Regions from separate parts of the Streptomyces sp. G45 genome, predicted to be linked through region 3. Evidence: riboswitches for the same ligand, from Rfam matches in the RefSeq annotation. Region 3 holds a riboswitch; each other region holds the start of a gene.
What was found. A riboswitch is a leader RNA that binds a small molecule or an ion and turns the genes downstream of it on or off. The one in region 3 is predicted to bind cyclic di-AMP.

Region 1 (3,786 bases), 570 kb from region 3:
AGCTGGTACGGGTGCGGTCACCATCTCGGCGCGGGTCACGATCTCGGCGCGGGTCCCCCTCTTGGCGCGGGCCCTCCTCCACCCGTGCCCGGCGCACGCCCTCCCGGCGCACGCCCTCCCGGCGCAGACCGCCCCTCCTCCGGGGCCCCCGGCCAGGGGGGCGCCGTGGGGGCTGAGCGTCGCACCCTCCCTCGGGAGCGGGCCCTCGTGCGGGCCCTGCCCCCGCTGCTCATCACCGCGGGCGTCGTCTTCGAAGCCCTCACCCCGCCCGAGTTCACCGCCTCCCCGCTGTTCGCCGCCGCGCCGCTGATCGCGGCCCCGTTCTCCTCGCTGCGCGGCACGCTCGTGACCGCCCTGGTGTCCTGCGCGGCCGTGCTCGCGCTGCGCCTGAACAGCGGCGCCGACGGCGACGTGGAGGTGCTCACCGGGCTCGCGACGATGCTGACCGTGGGCGCGCTCGCCGTCGTCATCAACCGCGTCGTCCGCCGCGGCGACGCCCGGCTCGCCTCCGCCCGCTCCATCGCCGAGGCCGCCCAGCGCGCCGTGCTGCCCCAGCCGGAGGCCCGCATCGGCGGCCTGGACGTCGCCGCGCGCTACGAGGCCGCGCAGGCCGACGCGTTCATCGGCGGCGACCTGTACGCGGTGCAGGACACCGCGCACGGCGTCCGCGTCATCGTCGGCGACGTACGCGGCAAGGGCATGGGCGCGGTGGCGGCGGTCGCCGTCGTCATCGGCGCCTTCCGGGAGGCGGCCGAGCAGGAGGCCACCCTGGAGGCGGTCGCGCAGCGCCTGGAGCGGGCGCTCGCCCGGGAGGGCACACGGCGCGACGGCCTGGACGCCTTCGAGGGGTTCACCACCGCCGTGCTCGCCGAGATCCCGCGCGGCGACGGCGTCGTACGCGTCCTCAACCGCGGCCACCCCGAGCCGCTGGTGCTGCGCGACGACGGGCGGATGTGCGTCCTGGCGCCGTCCGAGCCCGCGCTGCCGCTCGGCATGGGCGAGCTGGGCGGCTGGCCCGACCGAGCCGACGAGACGGAGTTCCCGCCCGGCTCCACGCTGCTGCTGTACACCGACGGGCTCACCGAGGCACGCGACGCGCACGGCGTCTTCTACGACCCCGTGGCCCGGCTCGGCGGCCGGGTCTTCGCGGGCGACGACGCCCCCGAGGCGCTCGTCTCGACGCTCGTGGCGGAGGTCATCGCACACACCGGGGGCGGCGCCACGGACGATCTCGCGCTGCTCGCGGTACGGCGGCCCCGTCACAGCCCGTGACTGATCCACGCCCCTGTGCTCCGCACTTGACGGGGCGTCAGCCGCGTACGGAGATCGAGTCCGGCGCGCAGCGTCACGAGGGCGGCTCAACTCGCCCCGTTCCAGGCGCTGATGTCCCGTTGTGTTCGTGGCGTAAGCGTTAACGATCAACCGGAACGGCTTGGAATACGGCCCCGCTGTCTATTAACGTTCGATAACGCAGCGCGGTCGTCCCAGCCGTCACGAGAGACGGCTCCGTGCGCACACGCCTAATCCCGCAAGGGAGCCGGGGAACCACCATCTTGGGGTGAATCGGGCTCTTCTCGCGTACGCGGTCTACGTCCCCCGTAGGCCCCCGCGTCCGCGCGGCCTGCCCGTAGGAGACCTTCCTGCTCCGAACCCGTCAGCTAACCCGGTAGGCGAGAAGGAAGGAAAGGAGTGCGCCCCAGTGGCGTCCAACCGGCCTGCTCCGCAAGCGCTTCAGGTGCCGAACGACGACCCGGCCACCGCCGGTCCCGGTGACTACCCCGGCTTCGCCGACACCGCCCCCTACGCCGCCTACCCCGGGCCCGATCAGCCCTGGGAGGAGTGGAACCCCACCGCGGAGTCCGTCCGGCCGGTGCGCGGCAAGCACCGCATCCACAAGAAGGGCGGCGGCGGCCTCGCCCGCAGCTCCACCGTCCTCGGCGTCGGCGTCATCGCCGCCGTCGGCGCGGGCGGCATCGCCACGGCGCAGGGCGGCAAGCCGCCGGTCTCCATCTCGCTGCCGGACGTGGCGTCCGCCGCCGAGTCGCTGCCCGGCGTGGGCTCCCTGATATCCGACGACGCGCCGTCGGCGCCGGAGACGGCCGCCGCGGCCGCGCCCCTCAGCTCCGCGGGCGTCCCCGACGCCGACGCCCAGCGGGGCGGCACCGACGCCGGTGAGGCGCTGCGCGCCCGCATCCTCCAGCAGGCCGAGAACCAGCGGCACCAGGCCGACGACGCCCTGCGCCAGCAGGCCCAGGACGCCGCCGTGCAGAAGGCCGCCGAGCAGGCCAGGGCCCAGCAGGGCAAGGCGGAGGCCGCCGCCAAGGCCAAGGCCGCCGAGGAGAAGCGGAAGAAGGAGGAGGCGGCCCGCAAGAAGCGCGAGGCCGAGCGCCTCGCCAAGCTCGCCAAGAGCTACGCGCTGCCCACCTCGTCGTACACCCTCACCTCCCACTTCGGCGACTCCGGCACCATGTGGTCCTCCGGCCACCACACCGGCCTCGACTTCGCCGCCCCCGCGGGTACCCTCCTCAAGGCCGTCCACACCGGCACCATCAAGGAGGCGGGCCTCGCCGGTGCCTACGGCTACCGCACGGTCCTGGAGCTGGAGGACGGCACCGAGATCTGGTACTGCCACCAGTCCTCGATGAGCGTCAGCGTCGGCCAGAAGGTCACCACCGGCCAGGTCATCGGCCGCGTCGGCGCCACCGGCAACGTCACCGGCGCGCACCTCCACATGGAGGTCCACACGAGCGGCGGCGGCACCGTCGACCCCCTCGCGTGGCTGCGCGACAAGGGCCTCACCCCCTAAGGCCTCACCCTCTAAGGGCCTTCCGGCCCCCCAAGGGACTCCCGGCCCCCAAGGCCCTCCCAGGTTCCGGCGGCCCTGGCGACGACCCCCCGACGTCAGGGCCGTCGGTCACGCCCCCGCGCCCCGACACCCGCGCCGCCCTCCGCCCCGCCCCGCCCCGCTTCCCGCGCCGGACACCGGAATTCCGCTGTCCGCAAGGGCGTTGATCACCCGTATGACCACTCTTCGCCCACTGGGCCCGTCCGACCTCGAAGTCTTCCCCTCGCCCTCGGCGGCAACGTCTTCGGCTGGACCGCCGACCAGGCGGAGTCCTTCGCCGTGCTCGACGCCTACACGGCCGCGGGCGGCAACTTCGTCGACACCGCCGACGTCTACTCCGCCTGGGTGGACGGCAACCAGGGCGGCGAGTCCGAGACCATACTCGGCCGGTGGCTGGCCGCGCGCGGCAACCGCTCCGACGTCGTCATCGCCACCAAGGTCGGCGCCCACCCCGACCACAAGGGCCTCGCCGCGGCCACCATCAAGTCCGCGGCGGAGGAGTCCCTGCGCCGCCTCGGCACCGACTACATCGACCTGTACTACACGCACTACGACGACCCGTCCGTGCCCGTCGAGGAGGTCCTCACCGCCCTCGACGAACTGGTGCGCGCGGGCAAGGTGCGCGCCATCGCCGCGTCGAACATCACCGCCGAGCGCCTCCAGGAGTTCCTGGACTTCTCCGACCGCGAGGGCCTGGTGCGGTACGTGGCGATCCAGCCGCACTACAACCTGGTCTCGCGCGACACCTACGAGGGCCCGCTCCAGGAGATCGCCTCCCGCTCCGGGCTCGCCGCCGTCCCGTACTACGCGCTCGCCTCCGGCTTCCTCACCGGCAAGTACCGCCCGGGCACCCAGGTCGACAGCGCCCGCGCGGGCAAGGCCGGGGAGTACCTGGCGACCGAGCGGGGCCGCCGGGTCCTGGCCGCCCTCGCCACGGTCGC
Region 2 (3,786 bases), 2.5 Mb from region 3:
GCACCAGCTCCGGGGTGCGCACGTTGGATCCGTACTCGAAGCTCCTGGAGGAGCGGATCGTCTTCCTCGGCGCACCGGTGGACGACGTCTCGGCGAACGACGTGATGGCGCAGGTGCTGCACCTCGAATACGCCGCGCCGGACCGGGACATCTCTCTGTACGTCAATTCGCCGGGCGGCTCGTTCAGCGCGACGACGGCGATCTACGACACGCTGCGCTACACGTCCTGCGAGGTGGAGACCGTCTGCCTGGGCCAGGCCGCGGCCGCCGCCGCGGTGCTGCTCGCCGCGGGCACGCCGGGGAAGCGGTCCATCCTGCCGGGCGCCCGGGTGGTCCTCGGGCAGCCGGAGCTGCCCGAGCCGGTGCGGGGGCAGCCGACCGACCTGGAGATCCAGGCCGCCGAGCTGCGGCGGACCCGCGCCCTCCTGGAGGAGATGCTGGTCCGCCACACGGGGCGCAGCCCGGAGCAGGTCGCGGAGGACATCGAGCGCGACACCGTGCTCGACGCGGCGGCAGCGGTGGAGTACGGCCTGGTGGACCGGATCATTCCGAGCCGCAAGGGCACGCGCCCGGACGGAAGGTGAGGCTCCGGTGCTGCCGCCCGAACTGCCGCCGCTGCCCGCGCTCACCCGCGCCGAGGGCGAGCTGATCGACGCCTATCTGTCGGTGGTGGACCTCGTCGGCCGGATCAACCCGGCCCGCGCCGACACCACGTACGGCGGGCTGCGAGCCGCGCAGGCCCTGGTCAGCGGGGCCACACGGCTGCGGGACGCGCTGGCGCTCATGCACCAGCGGGGCGAGAGCGAGGTGCACGCCGAGACGCTGGCGCGGGCCCTGCGCGTCCTCGACGGGGAACGCCGCGCCAAGCGCGTGACGGTGCCACCGGGCCAGTGAATCGGAACCCCACCGACCCGTGACGCTTCCGCGCCCCCCTCGTTAACCCCGCAAGCCCCTCCGCCAGCGCCACGCACCGCACCGCGGGCCCCGCCCCCGGCACCGGACGGACCGGGGATCCGGCCCGCCCGGCGTCGGCGGACGGGCGCGCGGCGTGCCAAACCCGACGCCACCGGGACCCCGCTCCGCGCCGCCCGGAGAGGTGCGCCGGTACCACCGCTCCCTGTGAAGCGCGCCACGGCCGGGGCGCGCCCGCGCCGTCCGCCCGTTGCCGGTCCGGGCGGACGCGGCCCCGCGTCGGGTTACAGCCGGGAACCGACTACACGCAATCCCCTGTCCTGTGTAGTCGAGGGTCGGCAAACAGCACCTCAATAGATGGCCAACTCCCTTACGCGACAGCCGGAATCGGGCCTTCCGTCGCTGATCGGGCAATCACCAGCGAGTGTGACCTGAGACGCATTCGGCCTCTGTCCACCTGAACGGGTCAGTCGTGAGTAGCCTCACATACCGCCGATTCGGCTCGGCTTTTCGGCCTCTCTCGGGTGAAGATCCCTTCCGACGACAAGCCCCCGCCACAGGCGGCGGGGCGGTCCGGGCGGACGCCGAGTCCTGCCGCCGTCCGGATGCCCGGTCGACATCTGTGCACCGGCAGGAGTGGAGGACCCAGCACGGCGGGCCGCCCGGACAACCCGGACGGTCCTTGGGGTGAAGTCGCATGCGCGGCCGGGCATCTTCGCCTGCCCGAACCCGACAGGTCATCCTTCACAGGCGGCTGACGAAGGGTTGCGCATGACTGCGCTCAATCGTGTTCCGTCGCTGCTGACGAGGGCCGGTACGGCCTCGGCTCTGACGCTCGCCGCCGTCGGCGGCACCATCGTCGCCCCCGGGCTCACGTCGAGCGCGGAGGCGGCCACCTCGCACGGGACGAAGGCGCTGAAGGTCGCGGCGTCCAAGAAGGGATCGCCCTACCGCTACGGCGCCGTCGGGCCGAACCGGTTCGACTGCTCGGGACTGACTCTCTACTCGTACAAGCGCGTGGGCAAGAAGCTCCCGCGCACCGCCGCCCAGCAGTACAACAAGACCCGCCATGTGTCCGCCGCCAACCGCACCCACGGCGACCTGGTGTTCTTCCACTCCGGCCGGAACGTCTACCACGTGGGCATATACGCGGGTAAGGGCAGGATCTGGCACGCCCCGAAGACCGGCACCGTGGTGCGGCTCGAGAAGATCTGGACGAAGAACGTCTGGTACGGCAGGGTCCGCTGACCCCGAAGCACGACAGGGCCGACCGGCCCTGAGGGCGGGCGCCCCACCGCGCGGCGGTGGCGGCCCGCCCGGCTCCGGCCCCGGCGGCAACGCGCCGGGGCCCGGCCTGGGGGGCGTGGAGCCGCCCCGCACGGATACTCGTGGACCATGGCCGACCACGATCCCCCGCACTCAGCCCAGGACACCCCCGGCTCCCCGGCGCACAGCCGCGACCAGGCGCGCAGCGGCGACGAGACGCGGAGCCACGACCCCGCGCGGAGCCGCAACGAGACCCCGCTGGAGCGCGCCGACCGCAACTTCTCCGAGCTGCTCCAGGAGCTGAGGGTCACCCAGACCGGCGTACAGATCCTGTTCGCCTTCCTGCTCACGCTCGCCTTCTCGCCGCGGTTCCCCTCGCTCGACAGCGTGCAACGCGCCACGTACATCACCACCCTGCTGCTCGCGGTGGTCTCCGCCGCGCTGTTCACGGCGCCCGCCGCGCTGCACCGCGGGCTCTTCGGGCGCGGCGCGAAGCCGCTCATCGTGCGGGTGTCGTCACGGCTCGCCGCGGTCGGCCTCGGCGTCCTGACGCTCGCGCTCTCCGGGTCGGTGCTGCTCGTCGTCGACGTCGCGTCGAACCGCACGGGCGGTGTGTGCGCGGGCGCGGCCACGCTGCTGGTGTGCGCCGTGCTGTGGGGCGCGCTGCCCCGGGTCCTGGACCGCGACCGAACGAGCTAGCCCTGGACCGGGACCGACCACGGCAAGGTGATCCACACCGTCTTGCCGCCCTCCGGCGTGGGACAGACCGTGAGCCTGCCGCCGCACTCGGCGGTGAGCCAGCGGATGATGACCATCCCCCGGCCGTTGTCCTGCTGGACGGCGGCGGGCAGGCGCTTGGGGAAGCGCGGATGGCTGTCCGTGACGCCGATGCGCAGCCGCTCGTCCCGTTCGAGCCGGAGGTCGACCGTGAACGTGGGCGACAGGCCGAGCGTGTGCTGCACGGCGTTGGTGGCGAGCTCGGAGACGATGAGCCGTACGGTGTCGGCCACGTCCGCGCCTGCGGGCAGGCCCCACTCGGCGAGGACCTCTCCCACGTAGCTACGGGCGGCGGAGACCGAGACCGGATCACTCGGCAGGGTGACTGATGCTTCCTGGTGGTCTGCCATGGCGGTGCCGTCCCTTTCCCGCCGGGACCGGACTCCGACTCGCGGCGGAGGAAACGCGGAAGAACCCTGAGGGCGGTCCCGGAGCTGGTGCTTTGCGCCAGAGTGCCACTCCGAAGGCGGTCACGTGCGGCGATCCACCGAGATGTGCATATATCTGTCGCTCGAAGCGGTGAACTCTGCGACGGCAGACCGTATTTGGGCGCCAGACTGGCGGTTCCCCCACCGTTCCCCACGGTTGGCGCGAAACGTCCGGAAGGAGTCGGACATGCAGTACGGCCCCGCGGTGCGCCGCCGCAAACTCGGCGCGGAATTGCGGGCGCTGCGCACCGGGGCCGGGCTCACCAGTGGCGCCGCGGCCTCACTCGTCGGCTGGCACCAGTCCAAGGTCAGCCGGATCGAGACGGGCCGCAGCGGAGTCAAGGCCGCGGACGTGCGGTTGCTGCTCGAAGCGTACGAGGTGCGCGATCCGCACCTGCGCGAG
Region 3 (3,786 bases):
GGTGACGTCCTCGGTCTCGCCGGAGCGGTGGGACATCATGCACTTGAAGCCGTTGCGCTGGGCCAGCTCGACGGCGTCCAGGGTCTCGGTCAGGGAGCCGATCTGGTTGACCTTGACGAGCAGGGCGTTGGCGGCGTTCTCGTCGATGCCGCGCTGGAGGCGCTCGGGGTTGGTGACGAAGAGGTCGTCGCCGACGATCTGGACCTTCTCGCCCAGCTTCTCGGTGATGATCTTCCAGCCGTCCCAGTCGTCCTCGTACAGCGGGTCCTCGATGGAGACCAGCGGGTACGCGGAGACCAGCTCCTCGTAGTACTCGGTCATCTCGGCGGCCGAGCGGGACTTGCCCTCGAATTCGTAGGCGCCGTCCTTGTAGAACTCGGACGCGGCGACGTCGAGGGCGAGCGCGATCTGCTCGCCGGGGACGTAACCGGCCTGCTTGATGGCCTCGACGATGAGGTCGAGGGCGGCGCGGTTGGACTCCAGGTTCGGGGCGAAGCCGCCCTCGTCGCCGAGGCCGGTGGACAGGCCCTTGTTCTTCAGGACCTTCTTCAGCGTGTGGTAGACCTCGGCGCCCCAGCGCAGGGCCTCGGAGAAGGACTCCGCGCCGATCGGGGCGATCATGAACTCCTGGATGTCGACGTTGGAGTCCGCGTGGGACCCGCCGTTCAGGATGTTCATCATCGGCACCGGGAGCAGGTGCGCGTTCGGGCCGCCCAGGTAGCGGAAGAGCGGCAGGTCGGACGCCTCGGAGGCGGCGTGGGCCACGGCGAGGGAGACGCCGAGGATGGCGTTGGCGCCGAGGGAGCCCTTGTTGTCGGTGGCGTCCAGGTCGAACATGGCCTGGTCGATCAGGCGCTGCTCGGTGGCGTCGTAGCCGACCAGCTCCGGGCCGATCTGCTCGATCACGGCGAGGACGGCCTTCTCGACGCCCTTGCCGCCGTAGCGGTTGGCGTCTCCGTCACGCAGTTCGATGGCCTCGAAGGCGCCGGTGGAGGCGCCGGACGGGACGGCGGCACGGCCGGTGGATCCGTCGTCGAGGCCGACCTCGACCTCGACCGTGGGGTTGCCGCGGGAGTCCAGGATTTCCCGGGCTACGACGACGTCGATGGACGGCACGAGCATCTCCTTCTGGGATGTGACGCGGGGTACGCGGGGTGCGCGGGTGTTCCAGGGGGCCGCGCTGGCCCCCGCGACACGAGCCTAACCGGCTCCGGGGCATCGGCCAGCCGACCGCCCAGCCCTTGGACGGAACCCGGGCACAAAAGTTTGCGTACGGAACAAAAGCCTACGCAACAAAAGGTACCGCCCCGGCGCGGCAGCGGGTGCGCGCACCGGGGCGGTGAGCCCGTGGGGACGGGAGGCCACCGGCCGGGGGCCGGGGCGGGCGGGGCCCCGGAGGTCAGCTGAGGTGCAGCTGCTGGCCCGGGTAGATGACGTCCGCGTCGTCGACGATGTCGTCGTTGAGCTGGTAGAGCTTCTGCCAGCCGCCCTTGACGCCGTGCTCCGCGGCGATCTTGGAGAGGGTGTCGCCGGACTCGACCTTGTACTCGCCGTCGCCCTTCTTGACGACCTTGCCGGTCGGGGTCTGGACGGTCTTCGGGGCGGCCTGCTGCGGGGCGGCCTGCTGCGGGCGCGGCTGCGGCTTGGCCTGCTGCTGCGGCTGCTGCTGGGGCTGAGCCTGCTGCTGCGGCTGGGCCTGCTGCTGCGGGCGCTGCTGGTGCTGCTGCTGGGTCTGCTGCTGCGGCTGCTGCTGGGTGGCGCCGCCGCCGTTGTACGGGGCGCTGGACAGGCCCACGCCGCACTTCGGCCAGGCGCCCTTGCCCTGGCCCGCGAGGACCTTCTGGGCGATGGCGATCTGCTGGGCCTTGGTGGCCTTGTCGGCGGTCGGCGCGTACTGGGTGCCGCCGTACGCGGCCCAGGTGGAGGCCGAGAACTGGAGGCCGCCGTAGTAGCCGTTGCCGGTGTTGATCGACCAGTTGCCGCCGGACTCGCACTGGGCGACGCGGTCCCACTCGGAGGCGGTGGCGGCGTTGGCGGTGCCCGCGGCCATCAGCGGAGCGGCGACGGCGGCGCCGGTGACACCGACGACGGTGGCGGCACGGGTGGCCTTGTCGAGCTTGGTCGGACGGCGGTGCTTGCCCTTGCCGGAACGCAGCATGGAGTGATCCCCTCACCGACGCCTGCGAGGTGAGCTGTCGGGTTCGGGCCGGTCAGTTGCCCGGCCGCGCGTCCTAGCGCGCGGCTTCACCCCTAGCCGTTCCTGGCCGTCTCTCAACGGCCGGGCCCGGCGCTTACCTTGGGTCCCCCGCTCCTGCCTTCGGCGCTCGAAGCGACGACTGTTCCCGTCCGGCCGTTGGCAGGATTCGGCGTACCGACCGGCGGGGCCCGCTGTGGCGAGCGGTCCTGACCGTAGACAGGCAATCGCCCGAATTTCAAAGACGATCAGGGCCTCTGAGACCCATCTCTCACTTGCCCCTCACCATCTTTAAACCGGACATTAACGGCCAAGTCGACCGCCAACTGGAGCCCCGGAACCTCTACTTCCGCGCTGCGTCCGCAGCCTGGCCCTCGCCCAGTTCGAGCCGCTGACCGGGCAGGATGAGGTCCGGGTCGCCGCCGACGGTGTTCTTGTTGCCCTCGTAGAGGGAGGACCAGCCGCCGTCAAGGTCGTGGGTGTCGGCGATGGTTGAGAGGTTGTCGCCGGAGCGGACCGTGTAGGTGCCACGGGCGTCGCCCGTGTCCCGCGCGCCACCCTCGCCCCGCGCCTCGCCGCGCGAGGCGTGCCGCCCGCCGCCGTCGGAGCCGTCCGCGGCGCCGCCCGCGCGGCCCTCCGTGGCGTCCGGGCCGCCGGGCGCGGAGGGGTCGCCGCTGGGGCCGCGGTGGCGCCCGGAGGGGGCGTCGGCGGGGTCCTCGGAGCCCTCGGGGCGCTCAGGGCGCTCGGAGTCGCCGGGCGGCGTCGCGTCGCCCTTCCCGGGCCGGGTCCGCTCGCCGTCCTTGCCGGTGTCCTGGTCGGCGTCCTTGTCGGCGTCCTGGTCGGCGCCGTCGGCCCCGGTGTCCGCGTCGGGCTTGCGGTGCTTGCCGGTGCCCTTGCTCTCGCCCTTGTCCTCGCGGGCGGTGTCACCGGCTTCGTGATCCTTGTCTCGCGCGTCGCGGGAACCGTCGGAGTCCGCGCCGTCGCGGGACGCCTCGCCGGAGGTCTCCTTGCCGCCGTCCTTGCCGCCGTCCTTGCCGCCGCCGGAGGAACCGTCGGCGGACCCGCTGGAGCGCTCCGGCGTGACCGGCAGGCCCGGGTCGACGTCGGCCTTCTCGCCGCCCTTGCTGAGGCCGGACGCGGGGCCGCAGTGCGGCCAGGCCTTCGGGCCCTGGTCGGCGAGGACCTTCTCGCCGATGTCGATCTGCTGGGAGCGGCTGGCCTGGTCGGGGCTCGGCGCGTAGGCGAGGCCGCCGTAGTCCTCCCAGGTCTCCTGGGACAACTGGAGGCCGCCGTAGTAGCCGTTGCCCTCGTCCGCGCTCCACGCGCCGCCGCTCTCGCAGTCCGCGACCCGGTCCCAGGTGCCCGCGTCCGCCGCGCTCGCGCCGGTGGCGGCGAACAGCGGCAGGGCGAGGGCGGAGCCGGTGACTCCCGCGGCGACGACGATCGCCGGGGCCTGACGGGGACGGCGGTGACGGCCTTGGCCGGAGAGCATGCAGATGCCTTTCGCGCGACGACAGGACGACTGCGGCACGTGGTGCGTCAGGGTGCCGAGTCGTCGTGAACGTAGCCGCAGTCGAACGTCAGTCACAAGT
Region 4 (3,786 bases), 1.7 Mb from region 3:
CACATCATCGGCATCGCCTCGCTCCTGGGCGGCTTCCTGACCCAGATGAAGGCCATGGGTGAGGGCACGGCCCGGTTCAGCCCCGCGATGCTGCACGGCGCGCTGACCATGCTGATCACCGGTGTGGCCCTGGTCGGCCTGAACCAGGCCGACGACAACACGGTCAACAACGTGAAGATCGGCGTGAAGCTCGCGCTGCTCGTCGTGATCCTCGCGCTGGTGTACGTGAAGCGCGACGAGGAGAACCTCGACAAGAGCGGCAAGGCGATGTTCGGCGCGGTGGGCGCGCTCACGACGGCGAACATCTTCATCGCCGTCCTGTGGACCTGAGCGGACGGCCGCCGCGCGCGTGAGCGGGCCCGCACCCTGACAGGGGCGCGGGCCCGCCGTCGTATCGCCCTGCTCCCTGAGAAGGCGGGCCTCTCCGTAGGAGACGGGTCTCTTCGGAGACAGATCTCTACGGAGACGGGTCTCTACGGAGACGGGTCTCTACGGAGACGGGGCGCCGTCCGGCCGGAGGGTTACGCGGGGCGTGTCACGCTGTGGATCGGCATGGAGTAGATCGACTCGACGCGGACGTTCGCGCCGGGCTTCGGGGCGTGGATCATCTTGCCGTCGCCGATGTAGATCCCGACGTGGCTGATGTCGTCGTAGAAGAAGACCAGGTCGCCGCGCTTGGCGTTCGCCGCCGAGACCTTCGTGCCGACCTTCACCTGGTCCCAGGTGGTCCGCGGCAGCGAGATCCCCGCGGTCTTCCACGCGGCCTGGGTGAGCCCGGAGCAGTCGTAGGAGCCGGGCCCGGTGGCGCCCCACACATAGGGCTTGCCGATCTGCTGCTCGGCGAAGGCGATCACCTTCTCGGCCTTGGCGGCGTAACCGCTGTCCGTGCTGCCAGACCCGGAGCCGGACCCTGACCCTGTCCCTGAGCCGCCGTCCGAGCCGGACCCCGACCCTGACCCGGCCCCCGTCCCGGACCCCGACCCCGTACCGGAGTCCTGCTCCCGCTCCCGTTCGCGTTCCCGCTCGCGCCGCCGCTCCGCCTCCTCGGCCTTCCGCTCGCGCTCGGCCTCCGCCTGCTTGCGCGCGAGTTCGGCCGCCCTGCGCTGGGCCGCGGCCTCCTTCCGCTTCTCGATGGCGGCGAGCCGCGCCTTCTCCTCGGCGGTCAGCTTCGACAGGAGGCCGCGGGCCTCGCTCAGCTTGGTCTGGACGGTCCGCTTGCTCGTCCGCAGGTCGTCGCGGGAGTCCTGGAGCGACTTCAGGCTCTTGGCGGCCTTCGCGCGCTGCTTGGTCGCGGCGACGGTCTGCGTCTGGAAGTCGTCGACGGCCTTCTTCTGGCGGCTCGTGAGGCGGTCGGCGAGGTGGTTCTGGTCGAAGAACCCCTTCGGGTCGTCGGCGAGCATCATCGTGGCGGTCTCGGAGACGGTGCCGGTGCGGTACTGCGCGGCGGCGAAGGAGCCCAGCCGACGGCGGGCGTCGTTGAGGCGGTCGGTGCGGCGGGCCACGTCGTCCAGGAGGCGGTCGACCTTCTTGCGCTGCCGGTCGGTGCGCTCCTTGGCCGCGTTGTACCTCTGCGTGGCCGTGCCCGCCTGCCGGTAGAGGGCGTCGACCTTCCTCTGGACCTCTTCGAGGGACGGCTTGCCCGGCGCGGAGGGGGCGTGGGGGCGCGTGGGGGCGGACGGCGCGGCGTTCGCGCTCTGCGAGAGCAGGGCCACCGAGGTGAGGGCGGCCGTCGTGATGCCGAGGGCGGGGGTCGTGCGTATGCGGGCCGGGCGGCTGCGTGGCTTGCGGTGCGACGCCAAGGTCGGCGACTCCTTCCGTGGACCGCCTACCGGGTTAGCTGTCGGGTTCGGGCGGACGGATCGGAAGGCTGCCCTACCGTCCCGTACGGAGGTACGGGACCGATTCACCCCGGGATCGTGGTGGGTCCCCGGCTCCGGAAGCGTCACGTGACCGTGGCGTCACGCGGTGCGCCGGACTCGGCGGAGGCCGCGCGGTCCGGCGTGGTTCGCCGGTTGGGGGACGTGCGGCCCGCGGGGCACGCTAGCCAACTCCTGTGGCGCCGGGGAAGGTTGGTGTTCGATATGCCCGATACGTTTTCGTCGCGCTGCGGGGCCTGTGGCGCGACAGGGGGGCGCCATCGCATAGGGTGACCGCACGGTGACCGAGGGGAGTGGCCGGGGGCAGGGCGGGGTTGGCCGGAACCCGGGGCGGGTTGTCAGTGGGTCCGCCTAGACTCGGGAGGCGATGAGCAGCCTCTTTGACGACAGCTTCCTGGCGGACCTCACACCCCCACAGGGTGCCGAGGAGGAGCCCCCGCCGCCGCCCGAGGACAGCGCCCCGGAGACCGTTCCGGACGACCTGTTCGACGGGAAGTTCGACGCGCCCGTGGACCGGGACGCGTACTACCGGGACGGCGCCCCGCGCCCGGCGATCGACCCGGCCGCCCTCCTGGACGGGCTGAACGAGAACCAGCGCGCGGCCGTGGTGCACGCGGGCTCCCCGCTGCTCATCGTCGCGGGCGCGGGCTCCGGCAAGACCCGCGTCCTCACGCACCGCATCGCGTACCTGCTCGCCGAGCGCGGCGTGCACCCCGGCCAGATCCTCGCGATCACCTTCACGAACAAGGCCGCGGGCGAGATGAAGGAGCGCGTCGAGCAGCTCGTGGGCCCGCGGGCGAACGCGATGTGGGTGTCGACGTTCCACAGCGCGTGCGTGCGCATCCTGCGCCGCGAGTACAAGAAGCTGGGCTTCACGTCCTCGTTCTCGATCTACGACGCCGCGGACTCCAAGCGCCTGATGGCGCTGGTCTGCCGGGACCTCGACCTGGATCCGAAGAAGTTCCCGCCGAAGTCGTTCAGCGCCAAGATCTCCAACCTGAAGAACGAGCTGGTCGACGAGGAGGACTTCGCCGCCCAGGCCGCCGACGGCTTCGAGAAGACCCTCGCCCAGGCGTACGCGATGTACCAGTCGCGCCTCCGCGAGGCCAACGCCCTCGACTTCGACGACCTGATCATGACGACGGTCAACCTGCTGCGCGCCTTCCCGGACGTCGCCGAGCACTACCGCCGCCGCTTCCGCCACGTGATGGTCGACGAGTACCAGGACACCAACCACGCCCAGTACGCCCTCGTGCGCGAGCTGGTCGGCCCCTCCCGGCAGGACTCCGACGGCGAGGACGGCGGCGGGGGCGAAGGCGGTGGCGCAGGCGGGGCCGAGGGCCCGGCCGAGCTGTGCGTCGTCGGTGACGCCGACCAGTCGATCTACGCCTTCCGCGGCGCCACCATCCGCAACATCCTCCAGTTCGAGGAGGACTACCCGGACGCGACCACGATCCTCCTGGAGCAGAACTACCGCTCCACCCAGACGATCCTCAGCGCCGCCAACGCCGTCATCGAGCGCAACGAGTCCCGCCGCCCGAAGAACCTGTGGACCAACCAGGGCGCGGGCGCCCGCATCACCGGCTACGTCGCGGACACGGAGCACGACGAGGCCCAGTTCGTCGCCGACGAGATCGACCGCCTCACGGACGCGGGCGACGCCAAGGCGGGCGACGTCGCGATCTTCTACCGGACGAACGCGCAGTCCCGTGTCTTCGAAGAGATCTTCATCCGCGTCGGCCTGCCCTACAAGGTCGTCGGCGGCGTCCGCTTCTACGAGCGCAAGGAGGTCCGCGACGTCCTCGCGTACCTGCGCGTCCTCGCCAACCCGGAGGACGCGGTCCCGCTGCGCCGCATCCTGAACGTGCCCAAGCGCGGCATCGGCGAGCGCGCCGAAGCCATGATCGAC

Region 1: it holds a riboswitch for cyclic di-AMP, as region 3 does, so the genes downstream of both, ACOBQU_RS20335 (M23 family metallopeptidase) here and ACOBQU_RS22890 (transglycosylase family protein) in region 3, are expected to answer to the same signal.
Region 2: it holds a riboswitch for cyclic di-AMP, as region 3 does, so the genes downstream of both, ACOBQU_RS33530 (C40 family peptidase) here and ACOBQU_RS22890 (transglycosylase family protein) in region 3, are expected to answer to the same signal.
Region 4: it holds a riboswitch for cyclic di-AMP, as region 3 does, so the genes downstream of both, ACOBQU_RS15225 (NlpC/P60 family protein) here and ACOBQU_RS22890 (transglycosylase family protein) in region 3, are expected to answer to the same signal.

What each region holds. Positions count from the first base shown of each region.
Region 1 covers NZ_JBMUZU010000001.1:4,854,489-4,858,274, forward strand. The annotation lists gene ACOBQU_RS20330 (PP2C family protein-serine/threonine phosphatase) at 85-1,272, shown strand; cyclic di-AMP (ydaO/yuaA leader) riboswitch at 1,508-1,688, shown strand; gene ACOBQU_RS20335 (M23 family metallopeptidase) at 1,700-2,806, shown strand; partial or broken gene ACOBQU_RS20340 (aldo/keto reductase) at 3,021-3,786, shown strand, end outside.
Region 2 covers NZ_JBMUZU010000001.1:7,878,126-7,881,911, reverse strand. The annotation lists gene ACOBQU_RS33540 (ATP-dependent Clp protease proteolytic subunit) at 1-584, shown strand, start outside; gene ACOBQU_RS33535 (hypothetical protein) at 592-894, shown strand; cyclic di-AMP (ydaO/yuaA leader) riboswitch at 1,528-1,680, shown strand; gene ACOBQU_RS33530 (C40 family peptidase) at 1,684-2,160, shown strand; gene ACOBQU_RS33525 (DUF6328 family protein) at 2,308-2,877, shown strand; gene ACOBQU_RS33520 (ATP-binding protein) at 2,874-3,305, opposite strand; gene ACOBQU_RS33515 (helix-turn-helix domain-containing protein) at 3,571-3,786, shown strand, end outside.
Region 3 covers NZ_JBMUZU010000001.1:5,425,523-5,429,308, reverse strand. The annotation lists gene eno (phosphopyruvate hydratase) at 1-1,122, opposite strand, end outside; gene ACOBQU_RS22890 (transglycosylase family protein) at 1,400-2,158, opposite strand; cyclic di-AMP (ydaO/yuaA leader) riboswitch at 2,163-2,333, opposite strand; gene ACOBQU_RS22885 (transglycosylase family protein) at 2,538-3,686, opposite strand.
Region 4 covers NZ_JBMUZU010000001.1:3,764,175-3,767,960, reverse strand. The annotation lists gene ACOBQU_RS15230 (hypothetical protein) at 1-330, shown strand, start outside; gene ACOBQU_RS15225 (NlpC/P60 family protein) at 522-1,799, opposite strand; cyclic di-AMP (ydaO/yuaA leader) riboswitch at 1,808-1,952, opposite strand; gene pcrA (DNA helicase PcrA) at 2,245-3,786, shown strand, end outside.